3 linked regions of the Gloeobacter violaceus PCC 7421 genome follow. The protein of the gene in region 1 interacts with the protein of each later gene in a pairwise test. Links are inferred from orthologs where the notes say so. Each region holds a gene or a part of one and is shown in the gene's direction. Other genes may lie near its edges.

Region 1 (7,698 bases):
GCCGGCTTCTGGGCTGGATCGGCGGTGACTGCAACTCGCAGGCCGGGCGCATCGATGGAGTGGCAAAGTGAGCGATCCGTGGATCCGGACTTTTTTTATCGGTAGGGCAACGGCCGAGATTTTGCTTGAAAAGCTTGAAGATGCCGTCACCGATGTGCTGAGTGAAGTGGGCAAAGCCGAGGCGGATTGGCGCGACGGGCTGCGGCAATTTACCGAGGCGGTAATCACCCGCGCCGAGGCCGAACAGGCCGAGACGCTGGCGGACTTGAGCGCCGAGGGCTACACGGCGCGCACCCCGGCGGCTTCCAAAGATGTCCAGCGCAATATCGACGAGTTGCGGGCGGAGGTTGCCCGCCTGCGCTCGGAATTGCAGCGCTTCCGCAACCAGGAAGCCACGTGAAGTCCCTGTCCCCCTCCGCTACCCATTCGTGATCGTGTCGGCGCCGCCTTCTTCTGCTAAGAACTATCGCTGGAATCGAGTCAACTACTCGCGCACCCGCCGCGTGATCGATATTTGGGGCTTCTTTTTGTTGATTCTGTTCTACCGCTGGTGGGACAGCAAAAAGTGGACCTACCGCAGCGGCGACAGCGAAGAAAACCGCTCGCGCCGCCAGCGCATGCGGGCCATCTGGACGCGCGAGACAATGCTCGAACTGGGGCCGACTTTTATCAAGGTCGGGCAACTGTTTTCGACGCGGGCGGACTTGTTCCCGAAAGAATATATCGAAGAACTCTCCAGACTCCAGGACGAGGTACCGGCCTTTCCCTACGAACAGGTCGTCGAGATCGTCGAGGACCAGTTCGGCAAACCGATCCCCCAGGTCTTTCAATTTTTTGATCCGACTCCGATTGCCGCCGCTTCCCTGGGTCAGGTGCACAGAGCCCAGCTGCACTCGGGCGAAGATGTCGTCGTCAAAGTGCAGCGGCCGGGCCTAGAAAAGCTGTTCAATGTCGATCTCGGTATCCTGCGCGGCATCGCCCAGTACCTGCAGAATCACCCGCGCTACGGCCGGGGCGGGCGCGAGTGGGTGCCCATCTACGACGAGTGCGCCCGCATCCTCATGCAGGAGATCGACTATCTCAACGAGGGGCGCAACGCCGACACCTTCCGCCGCAACTTCAAAGACAGCCCCGAAATTTGTGTGCCGCGGGTCTACTGGCGCTACTCCTCCCCCAGGGTGCTCACCCTCGAATATTTGCCGGGCATCAAAATCAGCAACTACGAGGCGCTGGAGGCGGCGGGGCTCGACCGGCGGTCGCTGGCGCGCATCGGGGCGCGCTCCTACCTGCAGCAGCTGCTCAACGACGGCTTCTTTCACGCCGATCCCCACCCGGGCAACATCGCCGTGCGCCACGACGGGGCGCTGATTTTTTACGACTTCGGCATGATGGGCCACATCCAGCCGGGCACCAAAGAGAAGCTCATGGACACCTTTCTTGGGGTGGCCCAATCCGATGCCGACAAGGTGATCGATTCGCTCATCGAACTGGGGGCCATCAAGAAAAGTGCCGACCGGGTGCCCATCCGCCGCTCGATCGAATTTTTGCTCACCAACTTCGTCAACCAGCCCTACAACCTGCAGTCGTTCAACTTTGCGGAGTTGACCGACGACATCTACGAAATGGCTTACGAGCAGCCCTTTCGCTTTCCGGCGACTTTCACGTTTGTGTTGCGGGCCGTCTCGACCCTCGAAGGATTGGGCAAGGGCCTCGATCCCGATTTCAACTTTATGGACGTGGCCCAGCCTTTTGCCGATCAGCTCATGGCTGTCAATTCAGAATTCGGTATGCGCGAATTATTCAACCAGCTCGGCCAGCAGGTGGGCCAGGTCAGCTCGATGACCGTCAACCTGCCCCGGCGCATCGAGCAAACGCTTGAGCGGGCCGACCGCGGCGAACTGCGGGTGCGCACCAAGTCGATCGAGACGGAGCGATTGCTCAAGCGGCTCAACTCGGCGGCCATCGGCGGCATCTACAGCGTGCTGTTGGCGGCTTTTCTCATCTGTTCGGTCGTGCTCTACACCGCCGACCATATTCTCGAGGCGATCGCCGCCTTTGGCCTGGCGGGTCTGCTGTCCTTCGCCCTCGGGCGGGTGCTGCTGCGGTTGCAGCGCATCGACACCGACTTGCAGTAGCGCCCGGCACGCTAGACAGCTGCGGGAGTCTCATCCTATAGTGTTAGCCTGAAAGCGCTCTGTTGGAGGGAAGGCCATTCCTGAGCCGATCAACCTGACGGTGAGCCTGAGGGGCACCCGCGATGAAGGCGAAAACTACCAGCTTTTTCGCCTGATTGGTCAGCTGGACGCCTTCTCGGAACCCGTCTTCCGCAAAGTGATGAACAAGTACATCGAGGAAGGCTCGCCCAACATCGTCCTGGACTTGTCACAGATCGATTTTGTCGACAGCTCCGGCCTCGGGGCACTGGTGCAGCTGGCCAAAAAAGTGCAGGGAGTTCCCGGTACTTTCCAGATCGTCGCCAACCCGCGGGTCACCCAGACGGTGAGACTGGTGCGCCTGGAGCAGTTTTTGTCGCTGCGCAATTCCCTCGAAGAAGCGCTCGGGCACATTCCCGGAAAGTAGCCCTTGGATCCCGTCCAGATCCGCTCGCTGTCGCTGGAGGCGCTGGCCTACCTGGGCGACGCGGTCTGGGAACTGCACGTGCGCACGCGGGTGCTGCTCCCCCCCCGCCGCCTCCAGTGGCTGCACGGCGACACCGTCGCCTGTGTGCGGGCCTCTGCCCAGGCAAAGCTTGCGACCTGCCTGTCCCCGCACCTGACGGTGGAGGAGGCCGACTGGCTAAGGCGCGGTCGCAACGCCGGGGGGACGGTCCCGCGGCGCCTCGACCCGGCCACCTACCGTTTGGCCACGGCCTTCGAGGCTTTGTTAGGATATTTGTTTCTGGCTGACCGCGACCGCCTCGGGGTCATCCTTCACCTGTGCGATGAGTTTCAACACCACCATGGCCCCGACACCCCGTCCCCAGAGGCCTAAGCGCCCGAGCACCAAGGCGAAGCCCTACTCCGCCGCCAAACCCAAAACCAAGCGCCCGGCCAAACTGGTGCGTAAAGCCACAGGCGAGGTGTCCCGACCCGAACGGCCGCGCGATGCGACCCGAACGGCCAAAGTCAAAGACATCACGCCGACCGGGGCCGGGAGCCGCGCCCCCAAGACCATCAAGACCCGCATGGCCCCTGAAGCCGCCCCGACCGTAGTCGAGAGCGACGAGGCGGAACTGCTCTACGGCAAACAGTCGGTGCTCGCTGCTCTGCAGAACAGCCGTCCCCTCAACCGCGTCTGGCTCACCGAGAAGTTGCGCTACGACCCACGCTTTTTGCGGCTGCTCGACGCGGCCAAGGCCGGCGGGGCGGTGATCGACATCGTCGAGCCGCGCCGGCTCGATCAGCTCACCGCCGGGGGCAACCACCAGGGCGTCGCCGCCCAGGCCGCCGCCCATCCCTACGTCGAATTCGAGGAATTGATCGCTTCGCTCGTGGAGCGGCCCGACCCGGTGTTGCTCGCCGCCGACGGCATCGAAGATCCCCACAATCTGGGGGCGCTCATCCGCTCCGCCGAGGCGTTCGGTTTTCAGGGGATCATCTTGCCCCAGCGGCGGGCGGTGGGGGTGACGGCGACGGTGGCCAAGGTGGCGGCGGGGGCGGTGGAGCACCTGCCCATCGCCCGGGTCACCAACCTCAACCAGGCCATCGAACGCCTCAAGGAGGCGGGTTATCAGGTCGTCGGCACCCAGGAGAAGGCAAGCCAGGCGCTCTACGAACTGAAGTTGGATGGGCCATTGGTAGTCGTGGTGGGCTCCGAAGGCAAGGGCATTTCGCTACTCACCCAGCGCCACTGCGATCACATGGTCTCGATTCCGCTGGCGGGCAAGACTACCAGCCTCAACGCTTCGGTGGCAGGTGGGATCATGCTTTACGAGGTGATGCGCCAGCGCCGCGCCAACCAGATCGACCTCAGCTAGACGGTGCACCCTGTACCCGGCCACTGCGAGAGAAGCATGGGCGGGTTTAGGCTAGAAGGCGGACGGCTTCCCCGGTCCTATGCAATCCTGGCTGCAGAATTTTCGGCAACTGCTCCGTCCCCAGCGCCTCGCGACGCTGGAAGCGTGCCTGATCGGTCTGGTGGCGGGGCTCGCGGCGGTCATCCTCAAGCAGGGCGCCGACCTCCTCAGCCACTGGCGCCTCGACGCTGCGGGATCATTCGGCTGGTGGGTGTTGCCGCTGCTCGGGCTTTTGGGGGGAGTGACGGCCGGCTGGTTGGTGGAGCGCTTCGCTCCGGAAGCTTCCGGCAGCGGCATCCCCCAGGTCAAGGCGGTGCTTGCCCGCGTGCCGATGGCGCTCGATCTGCGCGTCGCCCTCGTCAAACTGGTGGGCACGATGGTGACGCTGGGTTCAGGGTTTCCGCTCGGGCGCGAAGGCCCGACCATTCAGATCGGCGCGGCGCTGGCCAACCAGCTCAGCCGCTGGGTGCCCACTTCCCCCGCTTACCGCCGCCAGTTGGTGGCCGCCGGGGCGGGAGCGGGATTGGCCGCCGCCTTCGACGCCCCGATCGCCGGGGTGATCTTTGTTGTCGAGCAACTGCTGCAGAACGTTTCGGGCCTCACCCTGGGGGTGGCCATCCTCGCCTCGTTTATCGGCGCGGTGCTCTCGCGGGTCCTGGGGGGCTTCAGCTTCGACCTCAAATCGAGCATGGCCGATTTTCAGACCGGTTTTACGGTTCAGGAGATCCCGTTCTATCTGTTGCTCGGGGTGATGGCGGGGGTGCTCGGAGCGCTCTACAACCGGGGGCTAATCGCGAGCCTTACCTTTAACCGGCGGGTGCTGCGTCTGAACATGCCTTTGCGGGTGGGCCTTGCCGGACTGGTTATGGGCGGGAGCCTGGCGCTGCTACCTGCGGTCTTTCGCGACGGCGAAGCGTTGCGCGGGCTGATTATCGGCGCGCAGGAACCCTGGCAGTTCGCCGCCCTCGCCTTCGTGGCCCAGTTTGTGCTGACACTCATCGCCTATGGCTCCGGGGCACCGGGCGGCGTGTTCGCCCCCTCGCTGGTGCTGGGGGCTGCCCTGGGTTCGCTGGTGGGCACGCTCTCCTACAGCACCCTGGCCGTCAACGCGCCCATCACCTACTCGCTGGTCGGGATGGGGGCATTTTTCTGTGCGGTGACCCGCGTGCCGATTACGGCGGTGATCATTATTTTCGAGATCACCAACGACTTCAACCTGGTGCTGCCCTTGATGGTCGTCTGCGTGGTCGCTTCGCTGGTGGCTGAGCGCCTCAACGAAGGCTCGATCTACGACCAACTTTTGGCCTGGAACGGCATCCGTCTGGGCGAGGAGGCGGTGAGCGACGAGAAGCTGCTCGCTCAACTGGCGGCGGGCGATGTCATGCAGACGCGCCTGGAGACGCTGGAGAGCACGCTTCCCCTCAGCGAAGTGTCCCAGGCGTTTTCGCGCTCGCACCACCGGGGCTTTCCGGTGGTCAAGGACGAGAAGCTGGTGGGGATCGTCACCCAGACCGATCTGATGAAGATCGCGGCGCGCAATCTGCCGCCCACCGCCCCGCTCAGCGAACTGATGACGCCGCAGCCGGTCACCGTCACTCCCCGCGACAGCCTCAAAGAGGTGCTCTATTTGCTCAATCGCTACGAATTGAGCCGCCTGCCGGTGGTCGAGGAGGCCAAGCTGGTAGGGATCATCACCCGCAGCGACATCATCCGCGCCGAGGCGGATTTGCTCAGTGGCGACACCCAGGCGGTGGGTCCGCGCCCCGACCCGTCCTACGTGGTCTACCAGACCCGCGCTCCGGCCTTGGGAGGCGGTCGCCTGCTGTTGCCCCTGGCCAATCCGGACACCGCCCCGGCGCTTTTGGAATTTGCCCTGGCCATCGCCCGCGCGCGCAACCTCGAACTGGAGTGTCTGCACGTCATCGCCGTACCCCGCACCAGCGCACCCTCCAGCACCCCGGTGGCAGTGGCCCCGGCAGTCAACCTCGTGCGCCAGGCCGTGCGCGCCGGTCGCGCCGTCGGGGTGCCGGTACACACCCAGGTGCGCGTCGCCCACGATATCGCCCAGGCGGTGCTCGAAACGGTCAAAGAGCGGCGCATCGGCCTGGTGCTGATGGGTTGGCGGGGGGTGAACACCTCCCCGGAGCGCATCTTCAGCAACACCGTGGACACGATCATCCGCCAGGCGCCATGCGAGGTGCTCCTGGTCAAGCTCAAAGGCGACGCGATCCCGCGCCGCTGGCTGGTGCCCATCGGCGGCGGCCCCAACGCCCAGGAGGCCATTAAGATTCTGCCCGCCTTATTGCGCCGCGGCCCCGGCAAGAGCGAGATCGCCGTCTGCCAGGTCTTCGCCCCCGACAATCCGGCCCACGACACAGGTCTACTCGATGCGGACGCCGAGAGCCTCGGCCGCTCGTTGGGCTACCCCGTGCGCGCCTTGCCTTTGTTCTCAAAATCCGTTGCTCAGGCCATCGTTCAGTGCACCTCCGAAGGCCACTTCGACGGGGTGATTATTGGTGCGAGCCGCGAGAGCCTGCTGCGCCAGGCCATCCGGGGCAACATCCCCGAAACCGTCGCCAAGGGCAGCGACTGCACGGTGGTCGTGGTGCGCACTTAGCAATTGCAGGGGGATCATCGGGTGTAAGCTTACCGAACCCGGAGCGTGTCTAGAGCGGTTTTCGATCGAATGTGGGACGGGCCAACTAGAAAGGCTTGCTGCAGAAGATCATTGGCTTCTTCGCCGTTTTACGTCCAACTGAAAACCGCTCTGGATCGATACATTGAAGCTACGCACCTACAGCTTTGACCCCACTCATCCACATGGTATGCACAAGGCCTTTGTTTTTGCAGCGGTCCTCGGATTGACTGTCGAAGATGCTAGGTGGCTGCGTTCCAAAAACTTTATTGAGGCGCAAATATTAAATGCAATTCCTGCTTTGTCGTCTCCCCTTGGCCAACGGTACGTGCTAAATCTCAAAGTGACAGCGCCGTATGGCCAGTCAGCCGCAGTGCACACAAGCTACATTGTCCGAAACGGGGAGGGCTTTGACTGCTTGCCGGAAGCCTGAGATTCAGGGGGACTTCTCAAGGCTAAGTTCAACACATAGCACAGCCTCCATTTGCGTACACTTGAAAGTTGATATGCTTAAGCAAGCTGTGATTTGCGCGGGTTTTTCATATGGTTGATAATAACGAGAGATACTATTTTGATGGATTGCCTGAAGAGAGCTTATTTGATAAGCCCTTCAATGATACGGAATACATACTGAGTCAAGACCTTCCCGAGCTATACAAGAAACTTCAAGGACTTCAGGATCACCGCCTGCTTGCCATCGTCACTGCTCTAGTAGTTGAGGATAGGATAGATAAGATTCTTGAAGCATTTTTGCCCAAATACTCAAAGCTCAAAGAAAACGATTTTGCCTTCTCGGCGAAGGTTAATCTACTAGAATCTTTAAACTTTGTCCCTCCAAGATTAACAACGGCAGCGCACTGTTTGCGTAAAATACGCAACGAATTTGCTCACAACTTGAGTAAAGTCAGTTTCCTAGATTTAGATTTAAGACTTGTGCGCTCTATGGTACACCAAGCCAACGAAATAGAACGCGATTTTAGTCCTCAAATTACAAATCTAAATGATGGAGAAGAATTGGTCAAGGCATTCAACATAATTTACGATTATT
Region 2 (7,647 bases), 1.2 Mb from region 1 along the record:
TCAACACCAGCGGCAGCAATTTCGACACAATTCTGGCGGTATACACCGGGAGTGACGTTGCTGCCCTGACGTTTGTCGCCTCCGACGACGATTCTGGCGGTCTTGGCACCAGCCAGGTCATCTTTGCGGCCGTGGCAGGTACTGTCTACCAGATAGCCGTCGACGGTTTTTCGGGCAGTACCGGCAGCATCGTCCTTTCGCTCGCCGAACAGTTGCCGCCGGCCAACGACGATTTTGCCGACCGCGAGACGATCAGCGGCGCTTCGGCATCGGTAACCGGCACCAATGTCGGAGCCACCAAAGAACCGGGTGAACCCGATCACGGCGGCAACGGCGGCGGCGCTTCGGTCTGGTACACCTGGACGGCACCGACGTCGGGATCGGTGTTTTTGGATACCTGTCCCAGTTTCTTCAGCACTGTGCTGGCGGTGTATACGGGCGATTCGGTCTCCGCCCTGACACCGGTGTCCCAATTGAGTTCCTGCCAACAAACGCTTTCGGTCCTAGCCGGCACGACTTACCAGATAGCCGTGGACGGCTTCAACTTCGGCTCCGGGCCGTCCACGGGCACGATCAACTTGAACCTGTCGTTCTCCGAACCGCCCACCAACGACGACTTCGCCGATCGCGAGACGATTAGCGGTACTGCGGCGACGGTGATGGGCACGAACGTCGCGGCCACCAAGGAGCCGGGCGAACCCGACCACGGCGGCAATGTCGGTGGTGCCTCGATCTGGTATACCTGGACGGCGCCTTCTACGGGCACGGCCAGCCTGAATACCTGCAGCAGCTTTTTCTCCGTGCTGCTGGGAGTCTACACGGGCAATGCCGTTTCCGCCCTCACCCCAATCGCTTCGATCGGTTCTTGCCAGTTGAGTTTCAGTGCTGCAGCCGGCACGACTTACCAGATAGCCGTGGACGGCTTCAACTTCGGCTCCGGGCCGTCCACGGGCACGATCAACTTGAACCTGTCGTTCTCCGAACCACCCACCAACGACGACTTCGCCGATCGCGAGACGATTAGCGGCAAGTCGCCCTCGGTGAGCGGCAGCAACTTCGGGGCTACCAAAGAACCGGGCGAACCGGACATCGCCTTTATCCCGGGCGGCGCCTCGGTCTGGTATACCTGGACCGCCCCCCAATCCGGCGAAGTCATCGTCAATGTCTGCAACAGCTCCTTCGACACGGTTCACGCTGTCTACACAGGGGCCTCGGTTTCCGCCCTGACGTTTGTGGCAGGCTCGGACTTCTGCGAGTTCTCCTTCAGTGCCGTGGCGGGTACCGCCTACCAGATTGCGGTCGACGGCTTTTTCGGCAGCACCGGCACCTTTACCCTGGCGCTGACGTTGGCACCGCCTAACGACGATTTTGCCGCCGCCACGGTGATTCCCAGTAAGCGGCAACCTTTACTGTACGTGCAGCGGGCCGGCAACGAAGGAGCGACCAAGGAATTCGATGAACCCGAACATGCCGCCAATCCCGGCGGCAAATCGCTCTGGTGGACCTGGACAGCCGCTACCACCGGTCCGGTCAGCGTTTCCACCAAAGGCAGCAACTTCAACACGCTGCTGGCGGTTTACAAAGGTGACTTGCTTTCCTCGCTCATCCTGGTGGCCGCCAATGACGACCTGCCCACCCGTCCCCAAAGCGGCGTGACCTTTACTGCCGTAGCCGGCAACACCTACAAGATCGCGGTGGATGGCTCCAGCGTCGATTTTGGGACTGCAGCTTCGGGCAGAGTGCTCTTCTCGCTGATCAGCCAGACCCAGTCGCTTGCTACAAGCGACATGAACGGCGACGGCAAGGCCGACAGGTTGGTAAGAAACCACCAGAGCGGCACCAACAGTCTGCAGTTGATGGACGGCGACCGCGTGGTGCGCACGGTGGCCCTGCCTACCCTCGGTGAGGGGCTCTGGCTGGCTGGTGCTACCGGAGACTTTAACGGCGACGGACACCGCGACATCTTCTGGCGCAACCACGCCACGGGCGAAAACGGTGTCTGGCTGATGAAAGGTACACGGCGCCTATCCACAGTGGTCTTGCCCCCGCTTGGGGATCTGCAATGGCAGATGGCCGGCACCGGCGATTTCAACGGCGACCGCAAGCTGGACATCGTCTGGCGTCATCCCGACGCAGCTAAGGGCTTTGTCTGGCTGATGGACGGCACCAAGGTGCTAAAAGCCCTCCCCACCCATCTGTTCACGCGCAAGTAGCGAAGAGCTCTCTTCGCCGATTGGCCCAACCCCCGCAGCCCCGCCTGCGGGGGTTTCTATTTTCAAAGCCCAGGGGACGGAACGACAGCTACTTTGGGGCTCGGATGTTTCTGCCTCCAGGCGGAATCGGCTTTGACGACAAAGGCTGCACTATTAGACCGAGTACCGTTTGCCGCAGTGACATTTAAGGAGTCCCCAGATGCGCAAGTTTGTCGCTCTTCTTGCCGGTGTCGCTCTCATCGGCGGCTTCGCCCCGCAGGCGATGGCCCAGACCGGTTCGATGGAAAAGACCGAGAGCAAAACCGGAGCCCAGACCAAAACGACAACCAAAGAAGACAGCAACAGCATGGGCGAGATGCGCGAGCGCCAGGTCGAATCCGACAAGCGTGCCAAGACCCAGCGCTCCGAAATGGGCAAAGAAACCAGGGAAAAGACCAGCGAAGTGAAGAAGGAAGTGGAGAAGCCTTAGCGGCTTTGCCGCCATCTAATCGGCACCCCGGGCGGCCACGCAGATCCCCCACAAGGTGAGATGGGTGTCCTGCACATCGAATAGGTCCGGTAGCCACCGGTGGACGCGCTCGCTGTCGCCGCCGGTGGCTACGCTTATGCCGCCCGGATACTGCCGCTTCCAGGATTCGAGAAATTGCGCAAGACCTGCGAGGGTCACCCGCACCACACCGCTTTGAATTGCTGCTTGGGTGGTGCGGGCCAATAGCGGCGGCCAAGGTTCGGGCAAGTCCACCGCCGGTAAGGCGGCGGTGAAATGTTCCAGGGCGCGCAACTGCGTGCCCAGCCCCGGCAGGATGGCCCCGCCGCAAAAGCGGCCGAACTCATCGACCGCACTCAGGGTGATGGCGGTTCCGAAGTCAGTCACCAGGGCCGGGCAACCGTAAGCGTCGGCGGCGGCGATCAAATTCAGTGCCCGGTCGATTCCGAGGGTGGGATACGTACCGGATAGGGGCACATCCGCAAGGTTCAAGATACGGGCATGGGGCAAGGTGCGCCAGCGCTCCAGATGGGTGGTCGTTACCGAGGCGACTACGATTTGCTCGGCCGCATCTGGAGCCTGCGCGTCCCAGTGAGTGAGCGGAAAATCCAGCGTCCGCACCAGCTTTGTTCCGGTGAACCAGCCCCAGTGCTGGCGGCTGTTGCCGATATTGACTGCAAGCCACACGGCGGCCGTCCTATTCGCCGAAGCGCCAACGGGCAAGTTTGTCGCGCACCGTCGGATCGAGTCGGTCGGCGAGTTTATTGCTTGGCCGGGCTTTGCGGTTGCGCAGGTCCTCGCGCAGCTGGCGGCGGGCGGCTTCAACTTCTTTGAGCAGCTGCTCGGAGGATAGCCAGTCGGCCCCCTGGGCAAGTACGAGCACCTGCTGCGCCCGGTCGGAGGTGGCCACCATCACCCGGCGACGCCGGTTCTCGCGCAGCAACTGGTAGCTGTACTGCTCGATAAAACTGTCGGCGGTCTGTTCGTAATCGGTAAAGCACACTTCAAGGTGGGGCGTCTCGCTCGCGCGTACCAGCGGCGAGGTGACCAATTGGGCGTCGAAGACCAGCACCGCGCGGTAGCCGCGAAAACTGGCGTAGCCTGCCAGTTGCTCGACAAGCTCGTTTCTGGCCGCTTCCAGACTGTGGCGGTCGCGCAGCCGTGCCAGCCTGGGCCAGGCCCCGACCACGTTGTAGCCATCCACCAGTAAAATCGTTTGCACTGCCGCTTCGGAAACGGGCCTTTGTATCAATCTTGTCACATTCGGCGATGAAAATCCTGTTGCCCGACGCCGAGGCGACGCGAACGCTGGGGGCGCGGTTGGCCGAGTGCTGGCAGCCGGGCGTGGTGCTGCTGTTTGACGGCGATCTCGGTGCGGGCAAGACGACCTGCATTCAAGGATTGGCTGCGGCGCTCGGCATCGAGGAACCGGTCACCTCCCCCACCTTCGCTCTCATCGAAGAGTACCCGCAGGCAACACGGCCGCTCGTCCATGTCGATCTGTACCGGCTCTCTCCCGAGGAGGTGCCTGCCCTCGGCCTGGAGGAAATGTGGGACGCCCGGACAATAGTCGCGATAGAGTGGGCCGAGCGACTGCCGTTTATGCCTGGGGAATATCTGCGTATATTTCTCGATTGGCACGAGCCGCGCAGTGCTTGCCTGAACGCCCACGGTCCATCTGCTGCAAGCTTTTTGGGGTGTTTGAGCAAGTACTGTCGGTGGCCCTAAGCCGGTATGGGCACATGCCTTAACGGGGCCTTAATACTGCAGCAGTAGCGTTGCTCTGTCCTGCCTGCCTGGAGCGCGTCCGATGTTCAATCGTCGCACGGTAATCAAAGGCGCCTTGGTCGCCCCGGCGCTGTTGCTGTCCGTCAATCCGAGGCGCCGGGCCGCCGCCCAGGGTGCCGACGATTACGGCGTCGCCTCGGGCGATCCGCGCTCCGATGGGGTGGTGCTCTGGACGCGGGTGCCGGAAGCGTTTCAGAACGGCGGACCGCTGACGGTCCATTTCGAAGTCTCGCTGACGGAGGATTTTGCCTCCGTGGTTCTCCAGGGCAGCGTCACCACGGACGCCGGTCACGACTTCACCGTCAAGATGCGCACCGGCGGCCTGGAGCCTTTTACGCGCTACTATTACCGGTTCACCACCGATACTGGCTACACCAGCGTCACAGGCCGCACCAAGACTGCCCCCGACCCCGACAGCAGCATCGAACAACTGACCTTTGCCTACGTCTCCTGCCAGGATTACACCCAGGGCTTCTACACGGTCTATGCCGCCATTTGCCAGGATGACGACGCCGACTACTGCATTCACCTGGGCGACAACATTTACGAGACGGGTGATGCGGGCTTCCAGAACGGCCAGGTGCGCGAGGACACGATTGGCGGCGGTGAGGCGAGGACCCTCGAAGAGTACCGCGCCAAGTACAAGCTCTACTTGAGCGATCCCGACTTTCGCGAGGTGCGCCGTCTGTTCTGCTGGATCCACCTGTGGGACGACCACGAGGTGTTCAACAATTACGCCGGGCGCGACCTGGTGAGCGAGGAGCAAAAGGCGCGCCAACTGGCGGGCTACACGGCCTTTCTAGAGTACCTACCGGTCGAGCCGGTCACTCCCCTTACGGTCGTGGACGACAAGGCGGTGGTGCGGCTCTACCGCAAGCTCTCGTTTGGCGCTCTTGCGGATTTGTTCGTGCTCGACTTGCGCCAGTTTCGCGACGGTGTGGTCTGCGCCAGCGACTTTTTGAGCCCCGGCTGCCCCGAACTCGAAGATCCGGCGCGCACGATGCTGGGCTATCAGCAGCGCAGTTGGCTCAAGAAAAATTTGCTCGGTTCACAGGCGCGCTGGAAGGTGCTTCTTAACGAAATGATGCTGGTGCGCTTCGTGGCGTTCGACATCGGTACGGACGGTCGGCCCACGGGTAAGCCGCCGCGCTTTTTCGGCCGCCCGCGCCGCGTGGAGGGCGATATCGTCTCCGAGGCGAATGGGCTGACGCTCTACATCAACCTGGATGCCTGGGACGGCTATCCTGCCGAGCGCACCGAGCTGCTTTCGTTTATTGCCGACAAGCAAATCCGCAACGTCGTGGTCTGGACCGGCGATATCCACAACTGCTACGCGGGCGTCCTCAAGCCCGATTTCACCGATCCGGCGAGCCCGTCGGTGGCGGTGGAGGTGGTGGGCGGCTCGGTCAGTTCGGCGGGCGTCTTCGAGCTGTTGGGCGGCCTCATCGATCCGACGCCATTGGCAGCTCCGCTGTTGCAGCAGTCCAATCCGTATATCGAGTACGTCGATCTCAAGTACCACGTCTACACCAAGGCGGTGTTGACGCGCGAATCGATGCAGGTGAGCTACCGGGCGGTCGAGACGATCACCGAGACGGTCTCGGCGAGTTTTACCCTGCAGTCGTTCACCATCCCCGACGGCGAATCACAACTGTTGCCCAGTTGAAACAGTGAATATCAGCGGCCCGAGGTGGACAATTGATCACAGCGCCCCGCAGCGTGGGAGCCGCCGATGATTCAGACCGCCGCGTCCGAGCCTTCAGGCAAAACGATGACTTTCGAAGAGTACGTGCGTTACCAGGGAGAACCGGGTATTCGCTACGAACTCTTTCATGGACATCTGGAGCCGATAACGACACCGACCGGACTGCACACCAGCATCTGCGAATTTGTTGCAAGCCGACTCCAGCGACAATTTGCCGCCCAACAACTGCCGCTGGTGGCCAAAAGTGCCGTTGGGGTGCGCACCGAAGAAGATACTTCGCGGATCCCCGATGTGGTGGTCTGTAGCCGCGAGCTGTGGGAGCGGCTTTGCGCCCGCCCGGGAGACGGTATTCTTGACACCGGCGAAACACCACTATTGGTCGTCGAGGTGGTGAGCGAAGACTGGCGGCGCGACTACGTCCGCAAGCGGGCGGAGTACGCCATGGTAGACATTCCCGAGTACTGGATTGTCGATCCGGTCCGGCAGCGGGTGTGGGTGCTGAGCGATCCGCAAAGTGAAAACAGCTACGAGCGGGTGGAGTTCCAAAGCGGCGACCAATTGGTGTCTGTGCAGTTTCCCCAACTGGAACTGACGGTAGATATCCTCCTGTCTCCGCCTCTTGTCGAGGATGTGATCCGCGAGGAGCAGACGCAACTGCAGCGAGCCAGGCAGGAGACCGAGCAAGCTATGCAAGAAGCTGCTCAAGCGAAGCAGCAGGCCGAGCGCGAGCGGCAGCGCTCAGAACGGCTGGCCGCGTATTTGCGAGAGCAAGGCGTCGACCCAGAAGCGCTTTGAGGCTTTGTCATCATCTGTGCGCGACCGGCCCAATCCCATCAACCAGGGACAGGCATTCCCGTGCGATGAGGCCATCAATTTTCGGGGGATGGGGGATTTCTGAGAGGGAAGACACCTCTTCCCCTTGAGAAACGCTCTGGACGGCCCGGGGAAAGTTACCCACTCGACACCGCCCAGAAGAACCTGGGAACCCTTAAGTCTCGTAGGCACCCCCCGGAAATGGATGACCTCACCGCTGATGGTGTCGCCTTGCAAGGAACCCTTGCCCCCCAGTAGGTGCAACGAGCCTGTACCGGGCCATGGGTACAATGGGTCTGTCCCTCCAGAGGCAGTGCGCGATGGTCACCGTCGAGCGGGTCGCTACCAGGCTTTTCAGCACGGCCGAGTACCACCGCATGGCTGGTGCCGGTGTGTTCGGACCGGAGGAAAAAGTCGAACTGTTGGAAGGACGCATCCTCACTGTGCCTCCCCAGGGTCCCCTCCACGCTGCCACGGTGCGGCGGTTGATGCAGTTGTTGTTGCGCCTCGGGGTCGACCCCGCGATGCTGTTTGTCGACCAACCGGTGAGCCTGGGTGAGTACGGAGAGCCGGTGCCCGATATTGCCCTGGTGGAGCCCGATCCGCAGGGCAGAGACTATGCTGATGCCCATCCGGGCCCT
Region 3 (7,621 bases), 2.0 Mb from region 1 along the record:
ACAGCAACCAGCCCTATACCGTCGAACTGGCCGGCCATCGCCTCAAGCGGCAGCAGCAATTGGCCGAGATGGCCCGGGACGCTGCCGCCCAGGTGCGCTCCAGCGGTGAGGAGTTCGTCTTCGGAGCGCTGAGTGCCGCCGAGCGCCGCCAGATCCACATGCTTTTGCAGGACGAGCCGGATCTATCCACGTTTAGCCGCGGCAAAGAACCCGAACGCCGCCTGGTGGTGCGCCCGCGCACCGCGGACGCCGCCGAGGAGAGCCCAGATGCTGCGCTCGATTGAACTGCGCGCCCTCGCAGCGAGCCCGACGCGCAATCTGACCATCGTCATCGACGAGCCGATCGCGGCTCTGCCGAGCCTCACGCCCGTGCAGGGCGAACTGGCCGTCGTCCACCACGGCGATTTTCTGGAAGTCACCGGCCGCGCCCAGACGATCGTCACCCTCGCCTGCGACCGCTGCCTGCAGCATTTTAACCATCGCCTCGTGACCGACTTCGAAGAGGTGATCTGGCTGGAGGACGCGTCTGTGGAGGTGCCCCTCGAACTGGAGGTGCCCCCCGCCCACCTCGACGAGCTACTGCCGCGCGACGGTCGGCTCGACCCGGTCGATCTCATCTACCAGCATCTGTGCCTGGAGTTGCCCGTGCGCAACCTGTGCTCCGAGCAGTGCCAGGGGGTCAAGACCGCCCAACCCGAGGAGCAAAGCCTCGACCGGCGCTGGGCTGCTCTTGCCCGTCTGCGCGAAGAGTTGGGCTGATCCGCCTCCCCCCCGCTCTTCTGGTAAGGTGGATTCCAGAAAAATGGCGCCGGTGGGGATCACAACGCATGGAAACTCCAGAAGAGAAACTGGCAAGCCCGAACCTGGGCGATCGCCTCAGCGCGGTGGGTGCGCTGCGGGACATACCCGCTGAGCACTCGGTGGCGCTGTTGGTCAAAGCGGCCCAGGACGACAATGCCCGCGTGCGCTACGCCGCTGTGAGCCTGCTGGGCCAAAAAGAGGACCGCTCTGTCCTGGGCTTGCTGCGAACCTTGCTCACCTCGGACCCGGAATTTGACGTGCGCGCCGCCGCCGCCGCCGCCCTGGGCGATTTGCACGCCCAGGAAGCCTACGAAGATTTGGCCGCCGCCTTTGCCCAGGACAACGAGTGGCTGGTCAGATTCAGCATCCTGGCCGCCCTCGGCGAACTGGGCGACCGGCGGGCGGTGGACCTGCTGGTGACGGCCCTCAAGGGCGACCCGCTCATCCGCACCGTCGCTGCCGGAGCCCTCGGACAGTTGGGCGACCGGCGGGCGGTGGGCGAATTGGTGGCCTACATCGCCGACGAAGACTGGCAGCTGCGCTTTCGCATCGCCCAGGCTCTCGGCGAACTGGGCGGCGAAGAAGCGTGCTCTGCATTGCAAACTCTCGCCGCTGATCCCAACGATGCAGTCAGTTCCACGGCCCGTTCCGCCCTCGAACAGCTTGCGCAATAGCCTGGACTTGTCCAAAATCCGATCTGGAAGCTTTCCTTAAATCATCCCCGAGCGCGGGCAAATGGTATTCTGCGAAACATTAGTATCTGTCACAATGCGTAAGCATTTGTACTGGTTCTCCTTATACTCTGACACTCCCCCCAGGGGAGTTTTTTTCTTGATGGGCGGTTGCCGTCCCCGGTATCGCCGGGCCGGGCGTGCCACGATGGTTGGTTGTCCGTTGCCGGTGCGCGCGATGGCCAGTGTCGATCTGCTGCCCTACAACCTGTTCAGTCGCCATCTGCAGGAGCGCTTTGGCGAAAAAATCTTCAAAGTCACCCTCGATGCCGGTTTTGACTGTCCCAACCGCGACGGCACCCGGGCGCGCGGGGGCTGCACCTTCTGCGACGCCTCCGGTTCCTCAGCCCAGGTGAGCCCTCCCGCCACTCCTCTAGATGAGCAGTTGCGCCTCGGCATGGCAGGCTGGCAGCGCAAGTTCGGCGAGAAGGCCCGCAAATTCATCGCCTACTACCAGGCGTTCACCAACACCCATGCGCCGGTAGACCGGCTGCGCGAGGTCTACCGGGCCGGTATGGAGCACCCCGACTGCATAGGCATCGCCATCGGCACCCGCCCCGACTGCGTGGGGGAGCCGGTGCTCGAGTTGCTGGCCGAAATGGCCTCCCGCAAATACCTCTGGGTCGAGTACGGCCTGCAAAGCGCCCACGACCAGACCCTGGCACGCATCAACCGCGCCCACACCGTCGCCGAATTCGTCGATGCGGTGCGGCGCACCCGGGGGCGGGGCATCGAAGTCTGCGCCCACCTGATCCATGGCCTGCCCGGCGACACCCCGGCAATGATGCTCCAGTCGGTGGATTTGCTCGCTTCCCTCGGAGTCGAAGGCGTCAAGATCCACTCGCTGCACATCGTCAAAGGCTCGGTCATGGCAGGGCAGTACCTGCGCGGCGAGATCCCGCTGATGAGCCGGACCGAATATGTGCAGTGGGTGTGCGACTCGCTGGAGCGCCTGCCCTGGCAGATCAAAATCCATCGCCTCACGGGCGACGCCCTGCCGCACCTGCTCATCGCCCCGGAATGGTCGCGCCACAAACTCGCCGTGCTGGGCGCCATTCAGCAGGAGATGCGCAGGCGGGGCACCCGGCAAGGTTCCGGGGTGCGCTCTCTGACACCTGACACTTATTAAGGAGTATTGCGCCCATGCGGCCAGCCCCGGCCAAAGGCGTAGGATCATCGGGACGCTCAAGGAACCGAAGCTATGACCCTGGCACGCTATGTCTACACACCGGATCCGCAGGAGGGGACGCTGCTTACCCCGGTGAACAATTCCACGGCGATCCGCTGGTTCATCGACAATCTGCCCATCAACCGGGTGGGGATGGACGAGTTTACCCGCGGGTTGGAAATTGGCATGGCCCACGGTTACTGGCTCATCGGTCCTTTCGCGCTGCTCGGTCCTCTACGCAACACCGAACTGGGTCTGGTGGCCGGGCTGGTCTCGACCATCGGCCTGCTGCTCATCTCGACCATTGGGCTTTCGGGTTACGCCTCGCTGGTCGAAGACGTGCCGACCGAATTCGACCGCAAGGGCTGGAGCCGGCTTGCCGGCGGTTTTCTGGTGGGCGGTGTCGGGGGGGCCATCTTCGCCTTTGCGATTTTGCAGTTTTTCCCGCTGGTCTCAGCCATCGCCCGCATCCCCTAACCGGGAGCGGGTTGTGAGCGGGCTTTGCGCCTGCACTCTCGTCGGTGCCGCCCAGGTGCAGCAGCTCGAAGCGGCGCTGTTTGCCGCGGGGATGCCCGTCGAAGCTTTGATGGAAAAAGCGGGCCTGCGGCTGGCGGCAGCGATTGCCGCCGACTATCCGGCCGGGGGTTATCCGCGGGTGGGGGTGCTCGTGGGTCCCGGCCACAACGGCGGCGACGCCCTGGTGGTGGCGCGCGAACTGTGGCTGGTCGGGCGATCGGTGCAGGTCTTTTGCCCGAGACCGCCCATCAAACCCCTCGCCCGGGCGCACCTTGATTACTTTCAGTCGCTGGGGGGCAGGGTGCACACCGGTGCAGTCCCTGAGGAGCCGGGGGTGGATTTGTGGGTCGACGGCCTGTTCGGCTTTGGTCTGGAGCGGCCCGTCGCCGAACCCTACGCCGGGCTGATGGCGCAGGTGAATGCCTCGGGGGTGCCGGTGGCCGCCGTCGATCTGCCCTCGGGGCTTTCGAGCGAGACCGGTGAGGCTCTGGGCGGCCTCGCGGTGCGGGCGGCGCGCACCTACTGCCTGGGTCTGTGGAAGCGGGGGCTGTGGCAGGATGCGGCGCTCGATTGGCTCGGGGTGCCTGTGCGCCTCGAGATCGGATTTAGCGAAGCGCAGGTGCGCTCGGTTCTGGGGGAGGATCACCGCTCGGCCCGGCTGCTGTTGCCCGATGCGGCCCGCGCCGGGCTGCCGTTGGCGCGCCCGGCCACAGCCCACAAGTACAGCGTCGGCACGCTGCTCGCGGTGGCGGGATCGCGCCAGTACGGGGGCGCTGCAACGCTGGTGGCGCTGGGGGCCCGCTCGGGCGGTCCCGGCATGCTCTATCTGGCCCTGCCCGAATCACTGGCGGACCGGGTGGCGGCGCGGCTGCCGGAGGCGATTGTTCATCCCTGCCCGCAAGCCGAAAACGGCGCCCTCGCCGATTTGCCGGGGGTAGACCTCGAAAAGTTCGATGCGGTGGTCTGCGGCCCGGGATTGGGCAAAGCCGAGCAGGCCCTGGTGCTTCGCCTGGCGCGCGAAGCAGCGGGCGCCCTGGTGCTCGACGCCGACGGTCTCAATTTGATTGCAGGTCAACTGGAGGTGCTTGCGCAGCGCGCGGCCCCGACAGTACTCACCCCGCACCCGGGGGAATTCAAGCGGCTTTTTCCGGACATTGCCCTTGCCGATCGCCAGGGAGCCGCCCGCACCGCCGCCCTTCGCTCCCACGCCTGGATCGTGCTCAAGGGGGCGCGCACGGTGGTCGCTTCCCCAAGCGGCCAGGTGTGGGTCAATCCCGGCGGCTCCCCCGCCCTCGCCCGCGGCGGTTCGGGCGATGTGCTCGCCGGGCTTCTCGGTGCCCTGCTCGCCCAGTGCGAGAATCCAGAACCCGCCGTGCTCGGCGCCGTCTGGTGGCACGCGGCGGCGGGAGAGTGGCTTGCCGCCCGACACACCGTCCTGGGCGTCGATGCGGAGACCCTCGCGTTGGGATTGCTGCCGTTTCTGGCGGCGGACGGCCCTTAAGCCTGCTCTAAGGGGGCCATCGTCAGTCCCTCGCGCGACAGTTGCTCGTGGTAAAGCTCCGCCTGTTCGAGCGGGCCAACCCAGACAATCGCCCGCCCTTCGCTGTGCACCTGTTGGGTCAGCTTCCAGGCGCGATCGGGGTGCATGTGGGGGATGTACTTGACCAGGCAGTTGGCCACGTGCTGGAAAGTATTGAAGTCGTCGTTGAGGACGATGACCTTCCAGGGCTTGAGGGCCTTGACGCTGGTTTCCGGCTTGGTCGGAGTGACAGTGGCGCTCGACATCGCTCTTCGCTCGCTCAACGTCGGTCGTCTCAAGCTAGCCGTTGCCGTCGCCGTCGCCGCTGTCGCGCAGGTTCTTGGGGGTGATCTTGTTCACCCAACCGGGGGGCTCGCTGCCTTCCCAACCTGCCGGGCGCTTCGAGCTGTACCAGGCAACCGAACCGATGGTCACGCACGCCACAAAGCCGACGGCCAGCAAAGCCCAAAAAATGACCATGATCCCTCCCGGTAAAACCACCGTTGGTGTCAATTTTAGAATAGATATGAAGAATAGATCTCCATCTACGGCATCTAACCGCCTTTTGCGGCGGTTGACTAGGATGAACGAACGTCCGCAGATCCGGTGTTTAGACATGCTCGCACTGCCCACCCTGTCCCCTGTCGATCTGGCCCAGTGGATGCTCGAAGCCTTCGGCACCCAACTGCGCGTGCGCTGCGAGCGGCCCTTGCCTGCGGGCGAAGGCTGCCTGCTGGTGGTCAGCAGCCACCGCAGTTTCTTGGACGCGCCGCTGTTGGTGCGCTCGATGGGCTCACCCGTGCGCCTGGTCTGTCACCACTACCTGGGCCAGGTACCGGTAGTCAACGAACTGGTCCGCCAGTTGGGCGGTTTTCACCTCGGTCCGGCGGGGCAGGGCTGGTCGACGCTGTTTCGCCAGGCGAGCCGCTATTTGCTGAGCGGTACCCACGTGGCCATCTTCCCGGAGGGGGCGCAGCTGATTGCCGCCCACAGTCGGCCGGGCCAGGTGGCGACCTTCAGGCGGGGTTTTGCCCATCTGGCTTTGCGCAGCGGCATCGAGCATCTGCCGATTGTGCCGGTGGCCATCGTCTCCAAGCGCGAAGCGAGCGGTCCTCTGGTACCCCTGCGGCTTCTGAGCCTCTTCGACGGCAGCGAACCGATGTTCCAGAAGGCGGGCTGGCATCCCTACGTGCTCTACGAACAGGTCGAATTGCGCGTCGGGGCGCCGCGCCGGATCCGCCCGGAGGAGGTTGCCCGCTACCGCGGCGGGGAGGCGGCTGTCGTCACCGCCGCCCTGGCGGCCGAGCTGGAAAATGCCGCGCGCGAGTTGACCCTCCCTGGAGGTCGCCACCCATGCTGAGCGAGCGGCCTTTGCTGGTCTATTTGCCGGGCCTCGACGGCACGGGCAAGCTCTTTTTTCAGCAGGAGTTCAAGCTCGCTGCCTACTGCGACGTCACTGCCCTGTCGATTCCGGTGGACGACCGCGGCGAGTGGCCCGACCTGATTGCCCGGGTAGACGAGCTGATTGCCGCTCACCCCGGCCGCCGAATCATTTTGTGCGGCGAATCCTTCGGCGGGTGCCTGGCGATGATCGCAGCCATCGAGCGGCCGGAGGCTTTCGATCGGCTGGTGCTGGTCAACCCGGCCACCTCCTGGCGGCGGCAGATCTGGCTGAACCAGGGCGCGCGCTGGCTGGCCCTGCTGCCGGCGGTGTCGCTGCAGGTCGCCGCTGTGGTGTTTCTGCCGTTTTTGAGCGCCACCAACCGCCTTACCCCGGAGGACCGCCGCACGCTGCTGGCCACGGTGCGCCTGGTCTCGCGCGACACGATTCTCCACCGCCTCGAACTGATGCAGCGATGCGACTGCGACGGACAACTGCACCGGCTTTCGATGCCGACGCTGCTGTTGGGGGGACGGATGGACCGGTTGCTGCCCTCGGTACAGGAAGTGCAGTGGCTGGCCGAGCGACTGCCCGATGCGCGCGTCGAAATCTTGCCCTACAGCGGTCACGCCGCGCTGATCGAAGAAGAACTGGATCTGGGCGCTTACTTACTCAAGTATGGCTTCGTGCAAGAACCCTACGGCCGCGAGGCGCACCCGTAGGGTCAGGTCTTTTATGTAGGTGCTTAAAACGAACCTGTGCGCGGCTGGATGAGGCGACCGTCGGGCAGCGTGCTCAGGTAATCGACCATCGAGCCCTCGCTGTCGAGGCGGCCACCGTGCCAGAAAAGCTCCATCACCGACACCGAGCGCACGTCGGCCGGCAGTGACGGCAGGCGGTTGTCGAGGTTGCGCACCGTCTCGACGGCCAGTTGGGCGGTATCGAGGGGCACCGAAGTGTACTCAGGTACGACGCGGGCGTTGTAGACGTGGCCATCGGCGCCGATCTCGTAGGCGACCACGGTGTACTCCCCGGCGCTCACCCGGTCAAAGTACAGGTCGTGGTAGCGGCGGATCTGCCAGGAGAGGCGCATGTTGAAAGCCCCGAGCGCTTCGGCATCCACCGTCGGCTCCTCGGGTCTGAACAAATCCCCCACCCGGGCGGGTAGGGCCAGGGCGCTTTGGCCCCAGCGCACCAGCTTGCCCGGGTTAAAGGTCTCGCGCAATTCGGTGGAGACGGCTTTGGCCACGGCGCGGGTCGCCTGGCACGGCGTCTGGGTCGCCAGCCAATGCCCGGCGAGCGGAGTAAGGGTCAAAGCAAGACCCAGGACCAAAAACGGTTTGAAGACGGCTGGCAGATGGTTCATTGCGAGATCCCCGGCGGTAAATCAGTGGAGAGGTGAGAGTGACTCGGGCTTTTGCGCCTGTGTTGCCAGAATACTACACGCTTCTAAAGCCGTGCCCCCCGTACGGACGGGATCCCCTCGGGTATGCAAAAGGGGCACC

Evidence for each region.
Region 2: the proteins of rlmB (region 1) and tsaE interact in binary tests that used the Escherichia coli proteins (3 or more experiments, as listed by UniProt). The link is inferred for Gloeobacter violaceus PCC 7421 from one-to-one orthologs.
Region 3: the proteins of rlmB (region 1) and GLL_RS11575 interact in binary tests that used the Escherichia coli proteins (3 or more experiments, as listed by UniProt). The link is inferred for Gloeobacter violaceus PCC 7421 from one-to-one orthologs.

The regions. Positions count from the first base shown.
Region 1 is NC_005125.1:4,376,165-4,383,862, forward strand. The notes cover bases 2,016-4,967. They hold rlmB (23S rRNA (guanosine(2251)-2'-O)-methyltransferase RlmB), read left to right. Parts: upstream 2,016-2,959; coding sequence 2,960-3,976; downstream 3,977-4,967. Other genes in these bases: GLL_RS21510 (ABC1 kinase family protein), read left to right, coding at 2,016-2,135; GLL_RS21515 (STAS domain-containing protein), read left to right, coding at 2,236-2,580; GLL_RS21520 (Mini-ribonuclease 3), read left to right, coding at 2,584-2,991; GLL_RS21530 (chloride channel protein), read left to right, coding at 4,056-4,967. Outside these bases: GLL_RS21505 (DUF6825 family protein), read left to right, coding at 68-400; more of GLL_RS21510, read left to right, coding at 312-2,015; more of GLL_RS21530, read left to right, coding at 4,968-6,632; GLL_RS23855 (DUF6883 domain-containing protein), read left to right, coding at 6,796-7,083; GLL_RS21535 (DUF4145 domain-containing protein), read left to right, coding at 7,194-7,698. UniProt on the Escherichia coli protein: Specifically methylates the ribose of guanosine 2251 in 23S rRNA.
Region 2 is NC_005125.1:3,189,745-3,197,391, reverse strand. What follows is about bases 2,798-5,698. They hold tsaE (tRNA (adenosine(37)-N6)-threonylcarbamoyltransferase complex ATPase subunit type 1 TsaE), read left to right. Parts: upstream 2,798-3,969; coding sequence 3,970-4,428; downstream 4,429-5,698. Other genes in these bases: GLL_RS15435 (alkaline phosphatase D family protein), read left to right, coding at 4,511-5,698; GLL_RS15445 (NYN domain-containing protein), read right to left, coding at 3,398-3,922; GLL_RS15450 (pantothenate kinase), read right to left, coding at 2,798-3,387. In the rest of the region: GLL_RS15460 (FG-GAP repeat domain-containing protein), read left to right, coding at 1-2,213; GLL_RS15455 (hypothetical protein), read left to right, coding at 2,413-2,682; more of GLL_RS15450, read right to left, coding at 2,698-2,797; more of GLL_RS15435, read left to right, coding at 5,699-6,154; GLL_RS15430 (Uma2 family endonuclease), read left to right, coding at 6,221-6,988; GLL_RS15425 (Uma2 family endonuclease), read left to right, coding at 7,327-7,647. UniProt on the Escherichia coli protein: Required for the formation of a threonylcarbamoyl group on adenosine at position 37 (t(6)A37) in tRNAs that read codons beginning with adenine.
Region 3 is NC_005125.1:2,392,021-2,399,641, forward strand. What follows is about bases 2,579-5,453. They hold GLL_RS11575 (NAD(P)H-hydrate dehydratase), read left to right. Parts: upstream 2,579-3,190; coding sequence 3,191-4,717; downstream 4,718-5,453. Other genes in these bases: GLL_RS11565 (TIGR01212 family radical SAM protein), read left to right, coding at 2,579-2,661; GLL_RS11570 (photosystem I reaction center subunit XI), read left to right, coding at 2,734-3,177; clpS (ATP-dependent Clp protease adapter ClpS), read right to left, coding at 4,714-5,001; psb35 (photosystem II assembly protein Psb35), read right to left, coding at 5,036-5,215; GLL_RS11590 (lysophospholipid acyltransferase family protein), read left to right, coding at 5,352-5,453. Outside these bases: GLL_RS11550 (protein jag), read left to right, coding at 1-284; GLL_RS11555 (YceD family protein), read left to right, coding at 268-759; GLL_RS11560 (HEAT repeat domain-containing protein), read left to right, coding at 828-1,475; more of GLL_RS11565, read left to right, coding at 1,711-2,578; more of GLL_RS11590, read left to right, coding at 5,454-6,095; GLL_RS11595 (alpha/beta fold hydrolase), read left to right, coding at 6,089-6,838; GLL_RS11600 (hypothetical protein), read right to left, coding at 6,862-7,482. UniProt on the Escherichia coli protein: Bifunctional enzyme that catalyzes the epimerization of the S- and R-forms of NAD(P)HX and the dehydration of the S-form of NAD(P)HX at the expense of ADP, which is converted to AMP.